Regions from separate parts of the Streptomyces sp. NPDC088252 genome, predicted to be linked through region 3. Evidence: riboswitches for the same ligand, from Rfam matches in the RefSeq annotation. Region 3 holds a riboswitch; each other region holds the start of a gene.
What was found. A riboswitch is a leader RNA that binds a small molecule or an ion and turns the genes downstream of it on or off. The one in region 3 is predicted to bind cobalamin.

Region 1 (4,276 bases), on a different contig from region 3:
ACCTGCGGCCACGACAGCACCCCCAGTCGCCCATGCAATGTAGCGGCTCTTTTTAGACAGTCGATGTCTGGACATTCCCCACCCCATATATAGCGCGACTCACGGCCGCATCCGACGCGCCCACAGATCGCGACCCGCACTGCGACACGGCCCTGCCGCAGCACGGGTGCAGCGTCTGCGCACACAGCGGCGCGGACCTGTGCTCCGGAAGTCCGAAGCGCATCGCACAATAGCCGACGCGGATGTCGTGACTGGGACGGACGCAGGGCTCTGGTGACAAGCAGAGGGACGGTTCGGGCCTTGACCCAAGGCCGGGTAGTTAGCGTTTTCGCTGGTCACGCAAGCCCGTTGAGGGATTCTCGGCGTGGAGCAACGGAGCCCGTCGGTACAGGCAGTCGTCCAAGACAGCTTGTTCCCGAGGAGGTCCGTTGCCGTTTCATCATGTCCTTTCGGCCCCGGTGGTGGCCATCACCCGTACGGTCACCGTGCAGGTGCTGGGCCGGCTCCGGGGCAACCGCCGCACTCCGGTGCTGACGCGTCTCGGCGACGGCTCGTACCTGTCGGTGATCGGTACGGAGAAAGTCCGTGTCATCGACGCGACCATCACGGTGACCTGCGCGGACGGGACCGTCTTCACAGGCTCCTACCGGCTGGTCACTACCCTGACCGACGCCCGCCACTACCCGGCGGCCGTGCTGGCAGGTCTCTACCACCAGCGGTGGGAACACGAATCGGCGTACTACGCGCTCCGCCGCACGATCACGAACGGGCGCGTCCTGCGTTCGGGCGACCCGGCCGGCGTCGAGCAGGAGATGTGGGCCCTGCTCACTCTCTACCAGGCCCTGCGGACCGTGATGGTCGAGGCCGCGGAGTCGCTGCCGGGCACCGACCCGGACCGCTGCTGCTTCACCGTCGCCCTCCAGACCGCCCGTGACCAGGTCGTCCAGGCCGCCGCCATCAACTGGCTTGCAAACTCAGGGAGATCACTGACTACCTGGCCTTGGGTGGTACGCCTTGCCGACGGAGGTGGCGTGCAGTGGGCGCCGGGCTCAGAGCTCAGCGTTGACGCTGACGGACTGGGGGCCGCGTTCGCGGTAGATGAATACCATCTCGTCTCCGCTGAGAACGCCGAGACTGACCGTTTCGCGTGTCTGCTGGACCAGGACGCGCAGGAGCTCAGGGGCCACGTCGGCGACATCGGTGGAGTGGACCGCGGCCATGGCGAGCCGGGCGGCCGCAGGTCCCAGTTGCCGGCGGCCGTCGGAGGTGTCGAACCACTTGGTCATTTCGAGCGGCGCCACGTCCTGCGTCCCGCGGGCCATCGCGAAATAGCCGTCCAGCCCGTCGGCTTCGACGGTGTCGCGGTGCCTGGTGGGCACGGCACCGACCATCACGCTGGTGTCCAGTACGTGGTCGTAGTACGAGAAGTCACCGGTCGGGACCTCGTGGATGCCGTCGTCGACGAGCCGGAGCCAGTTGGCGCGGCGCAGGCCGGCGGCGGTCTCCCGCCGGCCGGCCGCGGTGACACGGCCCTTCCAGTACCCCTCGACGGCCCTCTTCAGTTCCCGGTCTGCCCCTTGGCGGGGACAGCCGTACACGGTGGCCCGGGCTGCCGCGGCTGCGGACTTGCTGGTCACGGAACTCTCCTTCGCGAGCGTGTGTCCTGGTACGACCCCGGGACGGGTCGAAGACGCGAAGGCAGGACGGACCGGACGGAACCGCGGCGTCGTGCCGACGCGCGTGTGCCCTGCCCGATCCGTACGCCGACCCGCCCACGAGGTCACCGGGATCACCGGGCGCGTCCGACGCGCACGGGCAGTGGCAGGTCTTCGGACTCGTGGGCACGTCTCGCGCACGAGACACCTACTGGCCATCGCTTCCCGGAGCCCTTTCAGGGGCCAGTGCTTGATGACGGCGGTCGTTCCCACTCACCGCTGCGGGGCAGTCCCGGATTCCCACCGGGTTCCCTCTTGCGACGCGTCTGTCTGGCGGACAGGGCGAACCAGCTGCGCCATCCGACTATGCGCTGACCGCGGCCCCCGGCACCTCAGTTGTCCAGGCGAGTGGGGGCGGACCGGGGAAGCCGGCTCCGCGCAGCGGGGGACAGCGGCCGACCGCAGCGCAGATTCCACCGTCCCGAGCGGCCGCTGAGCCCGGTCAGGGTGAGCGGGGCGACATCCAGCCGCCAGAACGCCTCCGCCGGCAGAGCGAGCGCCCGTACGACCATCGCCCGCACCACGGCGGGCTCGACGACCGCCAGCACGCGGCCGCCCCCCTCGCCGTCCCCGGACTCAAGTGCCTCCAGCAGGCCGCCGATCCTGGCGCAGAACTCCAGCAACGATTCGCCGCCGTGCGGAGCCGCCGACGGATCGGTCATCCATAGCGACACAGCGTCCGGCTCGCTGCCGCTCACCTCGGCCAGTCTCCGTCCGCTCCAGCGGCCCATGTCCCAGCCACGGAGAGCGGGTTCGGGCCCGGCACGCAACCCCAGCGCGTCGGCGGTCCCGGCACACCGTTCGGACGGCCCGCGCACATACCGGTCGGCCGGTGGCACCGCCGCGGCGGCGGCACGTGCCCGCCGGGCCCCGGCCGCGTCCAGCGGGGCATCGTCGTCGATGCGGGCCTCGCGCAGCGCGGCGTTGAGCGCCGGTGAGATCAACATCAGCTGTACCGTCATGGCCCGGTCAACTCCCTGAACTGTGGCCTCTCGCGTGCGCCCACCATGGCATGCGGGCGCTGCGGCCCCGCCGACGGCGCCGTGGCCCTGTCCGCTCCCAGGGGGTATCGTCCGACGAACATGACGAAGGTGTGACGGAAGTCCGGTGAGAATCCGGCACGGTCGCGCCACTGTGTACCCGTACCCGTACGGGAAGTCAGACCCAGCACCTTCGTCTCAGGCACCACGATCGGGACGCGTGTTCCCTCAGGAGGTTCTGCCATGGCACAGAGTGCTGTCCCCGCCACCGCCGTACCGGCGATCACCCCCATCTCTCTGAAGTCCATCGCCTGGGCGGTCTTCTTCGGCATCCTCATGCTCGTACTGCTGTACTTCGTCGGCGCGGAACAGGGCGCCACCGCGGTCGTCTCCGGCGAGGGTGTCCACGAGTGGGTCCACGACGGTCGCCACCTCCTCGGTTTCCCCTGCCACTGACGCACCGTCCGATCCAGGGGAAGACCTCATGAACTCCATATCTGTCAGAGCCCTGCTCGTCCGCGGCATGCTGGCCGGCCTCGCCGCGGGCGCGCTCGCACTGGTCGTCGCCTACCTGCTCGGCGAGTCCCGGGTGGACGCGGCCATCGCCCTCGAAGAGTCGCACGCCCACGACCACGGCGGCGGTGAGGAACTCGTCAGCCGCACCGTGCAGTCCACCGCGGGTCTTGCCACCGGCGTGCTCGTCTTCGGTGTGGCGATCGGCGGGATCGCCGCCCTCGTCTTCTGCTACGCCCTCGGCCGGATCGGCCGATTCGGCCCACGGGCCACGGCCGCCCTGATCGCGGGTACCGCCCTGCTGGCGGTGTACATCGTGCCGTTCCTGAAGTACCCGGCCAACCCGCCGGCCGTCGGCAACCCCGACACCATCGGCCGCCGCACAGCCCTGTTCTTCCTGATGGTCGCCCTCAGCGTGCTGCTGGCGGTCGCCGCCGTCATCCTCGGCAAGCGGCTGGCTCCGCGGCTGGGCAACTGGAACGCGACGGTCACCGCATCGGCCGCCTATGCGGTCGTGATCGGGGTCGCCTACGCGTTCCTGCCCTCGTTCAACGAGGTCGGAAGGGATTTCCCGGCCACCCTGCTCTGGGAGTTCCGGCTCGCCACGCTCGCGGTACAGGCCACCCTCTGGGTGACTTTCGGTCTCGTCTTCGGCCACCTGACGGAACGGCTTCTCGTGCCGAGGGCCGACACCGTCGCGACGGGAGACGGTACGGCGAACCGGGCCGCCGCCGCAGCCGGCTGACCGGCGTACCACTCACCACCAGCGGAACGGCGGAACCCGCCGGGGGCCTCCCGGCGGGTTCCGCCGTCCCGCCCGACGCGACCGCACCCGGGAAACGGACGGACGCGCCCTCACTGCTCCTCGCTCTGCCGGCACCAATCGATCCGGTAGTACTTCAACTGCGCGTCCTCCTTCTCCAGGCGCATGCCGACGGCTGTCATGACGTGCTGCGACGCGAGGTTGTCCAGGTCGGTGTCACCGTGCACACAGATCACCCCCTGCTCGCGGGCGAACAGCAGCAGCGCGCGCAGCGCCTCGGAGGCGTAGCCCTTTCCCTGAGCCGA
Region 2 (4,276 bases), on a different contig from region 3:
GTCATAGCTGCCCCGAAGCCGCTCCAGACAGTCCACGACCGTGGAGAGGAGCGCTTCCTGCCGGCCCCCGTGGTAGCCGCGTGCGCTCATCTCGCCGACCGGCCGGCCCATCAGGACGACCTGGCTGGAGCGGTCGCCGCCGGGCTTGAGCAGGACGGGGTTCATCAGCGCGGACGGCTCCACCCGCGCGGCCTGGGCCTGCATGGCCTGGGCGCGCCCGATCTCGGCGCCCTCGCGGGTGACGAACGAGTTCAGCGACATGTTCTGCGCCTTGAACGGCGCCACCTTCACGCCCTGGCGCACCAGCCAGCGGCAGATGCCCGCCGTGACGACGCTCTTGCCCGCGTCCGAGGTGGTTCCGGCGACCAGCAGCCCGCCGCTCATGTATGTCTCCGTCCTGCGATCCGAGTCCCTGCCGCAGCAGTTGCCGCGGTCCGGCGCCCCGCGATGCGTCGTGCGGCGAGGCCGGCGCCCAGCCGTCCCGCCACGCACACGCCCAGGGCGAGCGCGCTCACCCGGCGCGACAGCCGCACCGCGCGTTCGATGTCCTCGGTCTCCACCGCCCGGCCCCGTGCCCCGTTGAGGACGGGGCGGTGCTCGACCCTTCCGCCGTACGCGAGGGTCCCGCCGAGCCGCACGCCGAGCGCGCCCGCGAACGCGGCTTCCACCGGGCCCGCGTTGGGGCTCGGGTGCTTGGCCGCGTCGGCCCGCCAGGCCCGTACCGCGCCCCGTGGCCGCCCCCCGGCGGCCACGGCGAGCAGGGCCGTGAGCCGGGCACCGGGCCAGCCCGCGACGTCGTCGAGGCGGGCGGAGGCCCAGCCGTAGCGCCGGTGGCGGGGGGACTTGTGGCCGACCATGGCGTCGAGGGTGTTGACGGCCCGGAAGCCGACGAGCCCCGGCACCCCGCCCAGCGCGCCCCACACCAGGGCGCCGACCACCGCGTCCGAGGTGTTCTCGGCGACGGACTCCACCACGGCGCGGGCGATCTGCGGTCCGTCGAGGGAGTGCGGGTCGCGTCCGCACAGATGCGGCAGTCGCTCGCGGGCCGACCCGATGTCACCGGCCGCCAGGGCGTCGCCGATCGTCCGGGCCTCACGCCCCAGGGACGTACCGCCGACGACGGACCAGGTGGCGGCCGCGGTCAGGGCGACACGGGCGGCGGGACGGCCGCGCACGGCACGGGTGATCAGCGCGGCACCACCCGCGGCGCCCCCGGCCAGGACGAGGGTGTGCAGCGCGCCCCACCCGCGGTGGTCGCGCCACAGACGGCGTTCGACGCCCGCCGCGGCCCGCCCGAAGGCGGCGACCGGATGCCCCCTGCGGGGGTCACCGAGCAGCAGGTCACCGATCAGACCGGCCGTGGCACCGTACGCGAACATGCGGTCGGCACGCACGGCTCAACCGGCCGACGCGCCTCGAAGGACCTTCGTACAGGCGGCTCTCGACGAGAGCGCCACAGCAACGGACGCACGGCAGCCAGGCATGGCGATATGTCCTCACTCAGGGTCCGCGCCCTGGTTCGACGTGACCGGCGACGAGAGTCTCCTGGCTCCCGGATCCGCAGTTCCCCCGGCCTTCCAGCCCGCTCGCGCGCGCCGTGACTTCCGGTGTGGGGGACTGCTCCCCGGTGACAGTGGCGGGACCGCGCCGGATTCGCACCGGCTTCCTCTGCTGTCGCCGTAATTGGCTCCGGCAGTCCACCACGCTCCGCGAACGCCCGTCAACTTGCCGTTGACCTGCGGCGGCGCAGTGTGCTGAGGCCCACATCGGGCCGGGCACGCCGGAACGGGCCGGCCACACGAGGTGTGTCCGGCCCGTCGGGGAGTGCGCGGGGGAGGGCTCAGGCGACGATCAGATAGATCCCGTACGCGACCGCCGCCGCGCACAGCCCGAAGCAGATGTACGCGCCGGCGCGGGCCAGCAGCAGTGAGCCGCCGGTGCCGCCCTGCGCCGCCGGTTCGGGCTGCTTGGAGAGACCGACGATGCCCAGGGTGAAGAGACCCACCAGCGCGACGGTGACGACGAGGGAGACGCCGAAGACGGAGCCGAGGGCTGCCCAGTCGATGTTCATGCTGAATCCTTAGAGCGTCCGACAATCGGGGGGAGAAGGAACGGGGTTGGGTGCGTGCGGCTGCGAGGCGGAGGATTGAGGCATGGCGATCGACGACAATGCGGCAGATGCGCGCACCCAACCCCGCGACGCCGCCCTCCAATTGCCGGACGCTCTTCAGACGGCTGGCCTAGACGGTGGCGGGTCGCGCCGGGTCCTGGGGGGTTCCGGCCGGGGCCGGAATGGTGGTCTTGAGGTCCTGGGCCGTCGCCTGGGCCGCGGTGGGCGGCGGGCTGACGGCGGCGATGGCCGTGGTGACGACGCCCGCGGGCTCGGCCACGCCGTCCGCCGGCGCGACATCGCCGTGGCCGACCGGCTTGCGGCGTGACACCAGCCAGATCGAGCCGGAGCCCGCGACCAGCAGCGCCGCGACGACGACGACACCCCAGGTGCCCTGCTTGGTGAGGAGTTCCGCACCCGCGCCGACCAGGCCCGCGGCCGGCAGGGTCAGACCCCAGGCGACGAACATCCGGGTGGCGGTGGACCAGCGGACCACACCGCCCTGACGGCCGAGGCCCGCGCCCATGACGGCGCCGGAGCAGGACTGGGTGGTGGAGAGGGAGAAGCCGAGGTGGGAGGAGGCCAGGATGACCGTGGCCGCGCTGGTCTGGGCGGCGAAGCCCTGCGGCGGCCTGAGGTCGGTGAGGCCGCTGCCCATGGTGCGGATGATGCGCCAGCCGCCCAGGTAGGTGCCGAGCGCGATGGCCGTACCGGCGGCGACGATGACCCAGACCGGCGGGTTGGCGCCGGGGTGCAGGACGCCGCCGGTGACCAGGGCCAGGGTGATGATGCCCATGGTCTTCTGCGCGTCGTTGGTGCCGTGGGCGAGGGAGACCAGTCCGGCCGAGGCGATCTGACCGGCGCGGTAGCCCTTGGCGGTGGCCTTCTCCTGGGCGTCGTTGCGGATCTTCCCGCCGATCCGGTACGTCAGCCTGGTGGCCAGCAACGCGGCCAGGCCGGCGACGATCGGGGCGGCGACGGCGGGGAGCAGCACCTTGGTGACGACCGTGCCGCCGTTGACCGACGACCAGCCCGCCGACATCACGGCGGCACCGATCAGGCCGCCGAACAGGGCGTGCGAGGAGCTGGACGGCAGTCCGACCAGCCAGGTCAGCAGATTCCAGAGGATGGCGCCGACGAGTGCCGCGAAGATGACTTCTGTCCGCAACCCGTCCTCGTTGATGATCCCGCCGGAGATCGTCTTGGCGACCTCCACGGACAGGAACGCGCCGACGAGGTTGAGAACGGCGGACATGGCCACCGCTGTCTTCGGTCTGAGCGCACCGGTCGAGATGGTCGTCGCCATCGCGTTGGCGGTGTCGTGGAAACCGTTCGTGAAATCGAACACTAGAGCTGTCACGATCACAATCGCGAGGAGCAGCGTGATGTGTTCCATTTACCCAGGCAATCGTTCGACGTCATTGGCACGTGGACCGTAGGCAACCTGGGTGAACGGAAGATGAACTGGGAAGGGCGTTGTGGTGACTCGAAGCGGAGTCGGGTCACGCTGTTTGTCCTCCCCGGTGCGGCACGTGCCGGGGACGGGCCTCAAGGGGGCTGATTTCGGCCCCCGACACCCCTTTTGTGAACTTCACCGGTTTGTGACTTCTGTGGCCGATCGCATGTCCGTTCGGCATCCGGGCTGACAGGATCTCCGCATGAGCGATCAGCAGCGGGACGCGATCGGACGGGCCTGGGACGCGGTCGTCGCCACCGCCCGCAGGACGGCGGCGGACGGCCTCGTCGTGGGAACCTCGGGAAACGTGTCGGCCCGGGTCGGCGGGACGGTCCTGGTCACCCCCAGCGGAGTGCCGTACGAGAGGCTCGGCCCCGAGGATGCCGTCGGCGTCGATCTGGAGGGCAACCGGGTCCTCGGTGAACTGGCCCCGACCAGCGAACTCCCGCTTCATCTCGCGGTTTACCGGAACAGCGACGCGGCCGCTGTCGTGCACACCCACGCGGTGCACGCCACGGCCGTCTCCACCCTGGTCCCCGAGGTGCCCCCGGTCCACTACGCCGCCGCCATGCTCGGCGGCACCGTCCGGGTCGCGGCCTACGCGCGCTACGGAACCGAGGAGCTGGCCGAGAACATGCTCGCCGCCCTGCGGGACCGCACGGGCTGCCTGCTCCAGAACCACGGGACCGTCACCCACGGAGCCACCCTCG
Region 3 (4,276 bases):
CGCGCAGGGCGGGTTCGTCGACCTGGATGACCGATGTGCCGCCGGTTTCCAGGTCGTCGACCTCGTCGCGCAGGGCGAGGGCGACCTGCCGGGCGGTGTGGCCGAGCGGTTGGTCGTCGCGGACGAAGGACCAGGCCAGCATGGTGACGGGACCGGTCAGCATGCCCTTGACCGGACGGTCGGTGAGCGACTGGGCGTATGAGGTCCAGCGCACTGTCATCGGTTCGGGGCGGGAGATGTCGCCGGCCAGGATCGGCGGGCGGACGTAGCGGGTGCCGTAGGACTGGACCCAGCCGTGCTGGGTGGCGAGGTAGCCGGTGAGCTGTTCGGCGAAGTACTGGACCATGTCGTTGCGTTCGGGTTCGCCGTGCACCAGGACGTCGATGCCGGCATTCTCCTGGAAGGAGATGACCTCGCCGATTTCGGCTTTGATCCGGCCTTCGTAACCGGCCGTGTCGATCCGGCCCGCGCGCAGGTCGGCGCGGGCCGTGCGCAGCTCATCGGTCTGCGGGAACGAGCCGATGGTGGTCGTAGGCAGCAGCGGCAGTTTGAGGTGGGCACGTTGGGTGGCGGCGCGCTCGGTGTACGGGTGGGAGCGACGGCCGTCGGCGTCGGTGACGGCGGCGGTCCTGGCCCGTACGGCGGGGTCGTGGGTGATGGGGGAGTTCGCGCGTGAGACGAGGTCGGCCCGGTTGGTGGCGATCTCCGCGGTGACGGAGCCGGTGCCCTGGGCCAGTGCCGTGGCCAGGGTGACGATTTCGGCGGTCTTCTGCCGGGCGAAGGCGAGCCAGCGAAGGATCTGCGGGTTGATGTCCCGTTCGGGTGCCTTATCGAGGGGGACGTGCAGCAGGGAGCAGGACGCGGCCACGTCGACCCGGTCGGCGAGGCCGAGGAGGGTGGCGAGGGTCGAGAGGGACTTCTCGTAATCGTTGATCCAGATGTTGCGGCCGTTGACGACGCCCGCGACGAGCCGTTTGCCGGGCAGCCCGCCGGCAGCGGCAAGGTCTTCGAGGTTGGCGGCGGCAGCATCGGTGAAGTCCAGTGCGAGGCCCTCGACCGGGGCCTTCGCCAGCACGGGGAGCGCCTCGCCGAGCCGGCCGAAGTAAGAGGCCACGAGCAGCTTGGGCCGGTCGGTCAGGAGACCGAGTTCACGGTAGGTGCGGGCGGCGGCGTTCAGCTCGGCCGGGGAGCGGTCCTGGACCAGCGCGGGCTCGTCGAGCTGGACCCACTGCGCGCCGGCGGCACGCAGATCGGCGAGTACCTCTGCGTAGACCGGCAGCAGTCGGTCCAGCAGGGTGAGCGGTTCGAAGTCGGCCGCCACCCCGGGGGCGGGTTTGGCGAGCAGGAGGTAAGTGACAGGGCCGACCAGCACAGGCCGGGCGGTGTGTCCGAGCGCGAGGGCTTCCTTGAGCTCGGTGACCTGCTTGGCGGAGTCGGCGGTGAAGACGGTATCCGGGCCGAGCTCGGGGACGAGGTAGTGGTAGTTGGTGTCGAACCACTTGGTCATCTCCAGCGGCGCCACGTCCTGGGTGCCGCGGGCCATTGCGAAATAGCCGTCGAGTGCGTCGGCGGTGACGGCCTCACGATGGCGCTGGGGGACGGCGCCGACCATGACACTGGTGTCCAGGACGTGGTCGTAGTAGGAGAAGTCGCCGGTGGGCACCTCGTGGACACCGGCATCCGCCAGTTGTCGCCAGTTGGACCGGCGCAGGTCGGCCGCCGTTTCGCGGAGGGCGTCGGCTGTGACCCGGCCCTTCCAGTTACCCTCGATGGCCTTCTTCAGCTCCCGGTTCGGGCCCTGGCGGGGGTAGCCGTACACGGTGGCGCGTGCTGCCGCGGCTGCGGACTTCGCTGTCACGGAAATCTCCTTCGCGAGATGACTCCTTGAGATCCCGGAGACGGGACACGGACGCGAAGGGATGACGAACCGGACGGATCTTACGCACGCCATGGGCGCGGTCTTCCGTCTGGTATGTACGCCGACCCGCCCACGAGGTCACCGGGATATCCGCACGCGATCGGTCGCGTGCGGGCAACGGGCAGGTCTTCGGACTCGCGGGCACATCTGCCGGGGCAGATTCCTAGTGGCCGTCGCTTCCCAGATCCGACCGGATCCAGTGCGTATGACGGCGGTCGTTCCCGCTCACCGCTGCGGGGCAGTCCCGGATTCCCACCGGGTTCCCTCTTACGACGCGCCTGCCTGGCGGACAGGGCGAACCAGCTGCACCGGCCAGACTAGAGGGTGGGCTACCCCCGGGGCACCGCTGTTCACATTCCGGAACGTGACGTGAGACACGGGATCGGTCCGGCCAGGCATGCTGAAGGGGCGTGCGGCAGACCACCGTCCGCCGCACGCCCCGCTCCACAGCACCGCAGGCCCCATCAGCCCGGCGGTGGACCCTGGGCCCCTCAGCCCCGGTCGTAGGTGTGGAACCCCTGGCGCTCTTACGGCCGAGCAGCCCCTTCGGAGCGTCTGGCCAGTGAAGCGTCGTTTGCCGCACTGTGCGGGGTCAGCCCCGTCGAGCGTTCCTCAGACGCGAGGCAGTACCGTCGCCTCAACCGCGGCGGCGACCGGCAGGCCAACGCCGCCCTGCACCGGATCGTGCAGACCCGCCTGCGCTGTGACCCGCGCACCCAGGAGTACTGCGAACGCCGACTCAAGGGGGGCAAGACCCGGCGCGAAATCGTCCGGTGCCTCAAGCGTTACGCTGCCCGCGAGGTGTTCCACCTGGTCAGGGCCATGCGATCGTGACCCCGTCATAGGGGCTGTTGTGAGATATGAGAGCGTGAGGCAGGTGAGCGAGACACTGCCGAACACCCTCCAATACCGCTTTGACGGGCCAGAAGACGCACCGGTCCTGGTCCTGGGCCCCTATCTCGGTACCACATGGCACAGGTTGTAGATCGCGTCTTGTGCGGTCCAGGTGGCCCATGTGAGGCGCATAAGACCAGGTCAGCTCATTTTGGTCCAGGCGCGTCTCTGCAGTTGGTGAGTCGCGTGTGAGATGCGAGGGCCCCGCCGGACCCAAGCATCCGGCGGGGCCCTTGGCATGGTGGCGGGCCCGGCTGTGGGGCAGAGCGATGCGGTTTTGTCGGGCTCCGGGTCGTCCGCGTCGCTTCTGCTGCGGGGCAGGCGGTGACGACGGTGCGGTGCGTTCAGCGAGGGTGCCGCCTGCGGATGGGGAGGACGCTCAGGGCCATGACGGTGCCGTCGGCGTGAAAGGAGATCGGCCCGTTCCAGCTGCCGGTTCCGTGGGTGTTGTGCGGGGTCGAGCGGCTTTGGAAGGCGGCTTGGCGGTATTCCTCCACGCGGCCCTTCTTGATGAGTTCGTAAAGGTGCTCGGCCATGCCGGAGAATGCCTCGATACGTACGGACCCCATACGGAAGACATGGTCCGTGCCGACGAATTTCGTGCCGCCGACTTGGATGTCTGCGTCGTCAACGCTTGATGTGGCGGCGAAGGTGGGCACGTCGTAGTGCTGTCGTCCCTGGCGCGTGGTGAGGTGCTGGGCGGTTTGGGGTCCTCCGCCGGCCAGAGCGGTCAGGTTGGCAGCTCCGGTACGGGCCAGGAGCTGACCGAACCAACCGCGGTCGGCCTCGGCTACTTGGAAGCCGTCGACGGTCCGTGCTCGTTTCCCGTCGTGGGCGGGTATGTGAATGGCGTTGGGGTAGGGGATGCCGGCCTTGTCTCGGATCTCTACATCGGCGTTTCTCGGGGCACCCGGTGTGCGGAGGGGGAGAAGGGATTCGCCTCGCGCCTGCAGGGCATTGACCACGATTCCGCCCTGCCCCTGAGTTCTGTGGACAGGATCAGGCACGGCGTCGTATTCCACGGGCCGATGTGCATGCCTTCGGTCAGCTCGGCGCCCTTTGCAAGTTGCTGGACGGTGGTGCTACGGGTCCGCCCTCCTCGTTTGCTCGGCCGCGGCCGACCCAACGTCCTGGCTGACCGGCTACCGCAGACTCAACCACCGCTACGAACGCCACCCCCGCAACTACCTCGCCGTCCTCGGACTCGCCGTCACCCTTTGCTGCTACAAACGACGACTCCTGCAACTCACAACATAGGACACCGTAGGAGAGGGAGAGGGCGCATCAGAGATCCGTAAGTGGCGTATGGAATACGTCAGCGCTGCTTCTCCTCCGTACGTGGGCCGACGCAAGATCTGTCTCGGCCTCGGAACCGGGGCCGAGTGAACACCCGAGCGCGGTGGAAACCGCTGCCGGGGAAAGGAGTGGTCATGTCGTATTCCCAGGCTGTAGAGCCGTTGAAGC
Region 4 (4,276 bases), on a different contig from region 3:
CCCACCGCGACGCACGGGAACACCCCGAGCCGGACCGGTTCCGGCCCGAGCGCTGGCTCGATGATTCGGGCTCGCCGGCGAAACCCGGGGTCTTCCTCTCCTTCGGTACCGGGCCGCATGGCTGCGAAGGAGCCGCTCTGGCCATGGCGATGCTGACGCTCCTGACTGCGCAGACCGCCCGCCGTTACCACTTGAGCGAGCCGCCCGGACCAGAACCCAGCTACCAGCTCGCCACCTTCGAAGGTCTCGCAACGGTCGGCTTGCGCCTGCGTGCCACCTTGCGCAGCTGAGGGCAGTCCCGCTTTCGGTGACAGTCCGCCTCCACGGCGAACTCGCCGCCTCGACGGATGGTCTGGGGTCCGCGCCGGGCGTTGCGCCCGTCACGATGACGGACATTCCGGCATCGGCCAGCCGCTTGGCGACCCCACGTCCCGGGTGAAGCCGGGGGACATGCGTGCGACCGAACGCCTGACGACTCATCACGTATGCCTCTGTCTACCAAAACGTCTGGTGACACAACGGCCTCCGGAGCCGTGTGCACTGGTACCGACCTTCATTCCGATGAGGCCCGGCGTCCTTCCATATCGCGAGCGAGCTGTCGAGCCGCGAAGCAAACCTTCCGAGCGGGGGCCGGACCCACCCAGGTCCCGTGGTAGCCGTCACCCGGTCAGCAAGCCGGGGCCCCTCCGCGCCCAATGCCGGCCATTTGCTGACCCGGACGGCCCCATCACTCCTCTGACCTGCACAGATGACCAAGCGATAGATCTTGCTTGAGCATCGTGCGCAGCATTCTGCACTCCCGGAAGAGGGCTCCCTGTCGGTTTTCTGCAGGTCCAGGGCGCTCTTCACGACGGCACAACCGCCTGAACATTGATCAGATGCCCTCGGTCGTCACGGACATCGACGTCCGGGGTCGAGCGGGACCAGCAGCGCGAGGGGCAGGCCCTGTCTGAATACGCGGTCTGACAGAATGGGCTCCGGAACTCAGGCGACGCGCGTCAGGAAACCGGTGTGAATCCGGTACGGTCCCGCCACTGTGACCGGGCTGCATCAGCCCGGAAGCCAGATACTGACCGCGCCGCCTTCTCGTACAACCCAGGGGACGAGGACATCCCCCGGAAAGGCTCGGCCATGCCCCGGATCCGCCGTGTACCACTCGCGCTCATACCGCTGCTTCTGCTGCCGCTCACCGGCTGCGGCTCCGGCACGGGCGGTGAGGGCAAGGCAGAGACCGCACCGGCCGCCGACGGTTATCCCTACACGGTCACCAACTGCGGTACGAAGACGACCTTCGACGCCCCGCCGAAGCGGGTCGTCACCATGAACCAGCACGTCACCGAAATCATGCTGGCCCTTGGGCTCCAGGACCGGCTGGCCGGGACGGCCTACCTGGACGACAGCATCCTGCCGAAGTACCGGTCCGCGTACGCCAGCACCAAGGTGCTCGCGAAGGAGTACCCCTCCAAGGAGGTGCTGCTCGGCGCCAACCCCGACTTCGTCTACGGCGGGTACAGCAGCGCGTTCGACAAGACCAAGGGCCAGGACCGGGTGGGGCTCCGGAAGGACGGCATCAACACCCGGCTGAACATCGAGAACTGCACCAAGGGCAAGGTCGGCATCGATCAGCTCGCCACCGAGATCACCCAAGTCGCCAGGACCTTCGGCGTACCGGAGCGCGGCAAGAAGCTGCTTGCCGAGGAGCGACAGAAGATCGCGGCGGTCGAGGCAGACCTCAAGGGCTCCTCGCGTCCCTCGGTGTTCGTGTACGACTCCGGCGACAGCTCCGCGTTCACCGCCGGCGGTAAGGGCATCGGCAACGAGATCGTCCGGCTCGCCGGGGGCAGGAACGTCTTCGCGGACCTCGACGCCACCTTCGGCGACGTGTCCTGGGAGCAGGTCATCAAGCGCAAGCCCGAGGTGGTCGTGATCTACGACTACGGAGGCACCACGGTGGCGGCCAAGAAAAAGCGGCTGCTGAACGATCCGGCACTCGCGGACGTGCCGGCGATCAAGGACAGGAAGTTCGCGGTACTCCCGCTGTCCTCGGCCGTGCTCGGTGTCCGGGTCGCCGACGCCGTGCGGGACCTGGCCGGGCAGCTGCACCCCGGCACTCCGTGAGCGCGGAGTCCGCCCGCCCCGGTCCGAAGTCCGTCCTCCGCTCGACCCCCGTCGTGATCGGCGTTCTCACGGTGCTGCTGCTCGCGGCGGCGGTGGCCGGTCTGGCGCTCGGCCCGGTACGGATTCCGCCGGGCCAGGTACTGAGTACGGTCCTGGGTGGTGAACGCACTGGTGCGTACCCGACGATCGTGTGGGAGGTACGACTGCCCAGGGTGCTGCTCGGGGCCGTCGTCGGCGCCGGGCTGGCGCTGTCGGGAACGGTGCTCCAGGCGCTGGTGCGTAACCCGTTGGCCGATCCGTTTCTGCTGGGCGCCTCGTCCGGGGCATCAGCGGGCGCTGCCGTGGTCGTCGTGCTGGGGGTCGGCGCCGGGGCGGCCACCGACGTGGCCCTGCCCATTGCCGCGTTCGCCGGGTCCATGGCGGCGCTGGTCGCCGTCTACGCGATGGCCCGGCGCGGCGGCACCATGACAACGGGCCGGCTGATCCTGGCCGGGGTGGCGATCCAGTACGTACTGTCCGCGTTCACCAGCCTGATCCTGGTCCTCTCCTCCCGGGCCGAGCATGTGCGGGCGATCCTGTTCTGGACGCTGGGCGGCCTGGGTGGCGCCCGTTGGGACCAACTGGCGCTGCCTGCGTCGGTATTGGGCGTCGGGGCCGTGCTCCTGATCAGCCTGGCCCGTCCACTGGATCTGCTGCTGACCGGGGAGGAAGGGGCACGCAGCCTCGGCCTGGACCCCGGGCGCTTCCGGGGCGGGGTCTTCGTGCTGGTGTCACTGATCATCGGGGTGCTGGTCGCCTACAGCGGGGCGATCGGCTTCGTCGGCCTGATGATTCCGCACGCCGCCCGGATGATCGTCGGCGCGTCCCACCGCAGACTGCTGCCGGTGGCCGCGCTCGGCGGGGCCGCCTTCCTGCTGCTGGCCGATCTGCTGGCGCGGACCGTGGCAGCCCCCGAAGAGATTCCCGCCGGAGTGATCACTGCTCTGGTGGGCGGCCCGTTCTTCCTCTGGCTGCTGCGCCGCTCCAGCCGTACCGAAGGGATCACGGGATGAGCCCGGCACCGTCCCCGACGGCGCTCGCCGCCGACGGGATCAGCTACGAGGTGGCCGGCCGTACCCTGCTCGACGCGGTCACGCTGGACGCCGCCCCCGGCGAGACGGTCGGCCTGGTCGGGCCGAACGGCAGCGGCAAGACCACCTTCCTGCGCTGTGTCTACGGCGCCCTGCGCCCCGCAGCGGGTCGGGTCCTGCTGGACGGAGCGGACGCCGCGGCCCTCGGTGTGAAGGAACGGGCCCGCCGCGTCGCCGTCGTACCGCAGGACAGCCCCGGCACCTTCGGCCTGACCGTACGCCAGGTCGTGGCGATGGGCCGAAGCCCACACAAGCGGTTCTGGGAGCAGGACGACGCCGACGACGCCCGCCGCATCGACCGGGCGCTGCGGCGCGTCGGCACGGCGCCCCTGGCCGACCGGCGGTTCGAAGAGCTGTCCGGCGGGGAACGGCAACGGGCCTTGATCGCACGCGCGTTGGTCCAGGAACCGGGGCTGCTGGCGCTCGACGAACCCACGAACCATCTGGACATCCGATACCAGCTGGAGATCCTCGGCCTGGTGAGAACGCTGGGCACCACCAATCTTCTGGTGCTGCACGACCTCAACCTGGCCGCTTCCTACTGCGACCGGCTGTTCGTGCTCAGCGCCGGACGACTGGTGGCATCCGGCTCCCCGCACGCGGTACTGACGGAGGAACTGCTGGCCGAGGTCTACGGGATACGAACCCGGATCGGCGTCCACCCGGTCACCGGCTCCCCCAACGTCGTCTACCTCCCGCTGTCATGAGCGACGACACTTCCCCCGTCTGGACGCCCTTGCCGCACGGGCCACGCTGGCAGGTCACCGAAGGCGAACCGTCCGCGAGCGAAGCAGGGCAGTGGCTGGCAGCCGACCGACTGGCCGACCCGGCGGGCGTGGAGCTGTCCAATCTGCTGGAGCGCGAGCGCACCGGCAGCGACCACCGCACCGGTCATGCGACCGCGCTGACCCTGATGGCGGTGTACGCGGGCCGGGTCACCGCCGCCGCCGTGCTCCATTGGGCGCTGTACGACGAGGTCCCGGACATGCGGTCCGGCAATGTCCTGGTGCGCCCCGCCACGCACGGGA

Region 1: another riboswitch for cobalamin. It lies ahead of ACIOHC_RS16665 (5-methyltetrahydropteroyltriglutamate--homocysteine S-methyltransferase); the one in region 3 lies ahead of metE (5-methyltetrahydropteroyltriglutamate--homocysteine S-methyltransferase).
Region 2: another riboswitch for cobalamin. It lies ahead of ACIOHC_RS26940 (cobalamin biosynthesis protein); the one in region 3 lies ahead of metE (5-methyltetrahydropteroyltriglutamate--homocysteine S-methyltransferase).
Region 4: another riboswitch for cobalamin. It lies ahead of ACIOHC_RS29495 (ABC transporter substrate-binding protein); the one in region 3 lies ahead of metE (5-methyltetrahydropteroyltriglutamate--homocysteine S-methyltransferase).

The regions. Positions count from the first base shown of each region.
Region 1 is NZ_JBIURS010000007.1:154,700-158,975, forward strand. Features, by position in the region: gene ACIOHC_RS16660 (glycoside hydrolase domain-containing protein) at 1-75, opposite strand, end outside; partial or broken gene ACIOHC_RS16665 (5-methyltetrahydropteroyltriglutamate--homocysteine S-methyltransferase) at 1,263-1,637, opposite strand; cobalamin riboswitch at 1,803-2,022, opposite strand; gene ACIOHC_RS16670 (histidine phosphatase family protein) at 2,048-2,677, opposite strand; adenosylcobalamin (AdoCbl) riboswitch at 2,787-2,935, shown strand; gene ACIOHC_RS16675 (CbtB-domain containing protein) at 2,939-3,151, shown strand; gene ACIOHC_RS16680 (CbtA family protein) at 3,180-3,953, shown strand; gene ACIOHC_RS16685 (GNAT family protein) at 4,064-4,276, opposite strand, start outside.
Region 2 is NZ_JBIURS010000014.1:120,207-124,482, forward strand. Features, by position in the region: gene ACIOHC_RS26935 (cobyric acid synthase) at 1-384, opposite strand, end outside; gene ACIOHC_RS26940 (cobalamin biosynthesis protein) at 381-1,394, opposite strand; cobalamin riboswitch at 1,539-1,670, opposite strand; gene ACIOHC_RS26945 (hypothetical protein) at 1,841-2,071, opposite strand; gene ACIOHC_RS26950 (inorganic phosphate transporter) at 2,241-3,506, opposite strand; gene ACIOHC_RS26955 (class II aldolase/adducin family protein) at 3,769-4,276, shown strand, end outside.
Region 3 is NZ_JBIURS010000037.1:7,718-11,993, forward strand. Features, by position in the region: gene metE (5-methyltetrahydropteroyltriglutamate--homocysteine S-methyltransferase) at 1-1,858, opposite strand, end outside; cobalamin riboswitch at 2,021-2,237, opposite strand; partial or broken gene ACIOHC_RS40040 (transposase) at 2,468-2,752, shown strand; gene ACIOHC_RS40045 (hypothetical protein) at 3,157-3,834, opposite strand; partial or broken gene ACIOHC_RS40050 (IS5/IS1182 family transposase) at 3,941-4,069, shown strand; gene ACIOHC_RS40055 (hypothetical protein) at 4,243-4,276, shown strand, end outside.
Region 4 is NZ_JBIURS010000017.1:91,993-96,268, reverse strand. Features, by position in the region: gene ACIOHC_RS29500 (cytochrome P450) at 1-290, shown strand, start outside; cobalamin riboswitch at 962-1,093, shown strand; gene ACIOHC_RS29495 (ABC transporter substrate-binding protein) at 1,132-2,118, shown strand; gene ACIOHC_RS29490 (iron ABC transporter permease) at 2,115-3,170, shown strand; gene ACIOHC_RS29485 (ABC transporter ATP-binding protein) at 3,167-3,955, shown strand; gene ACIOHC_RS29480 (hypothetical protein) at 3,952-4,276, shown strand, end outside.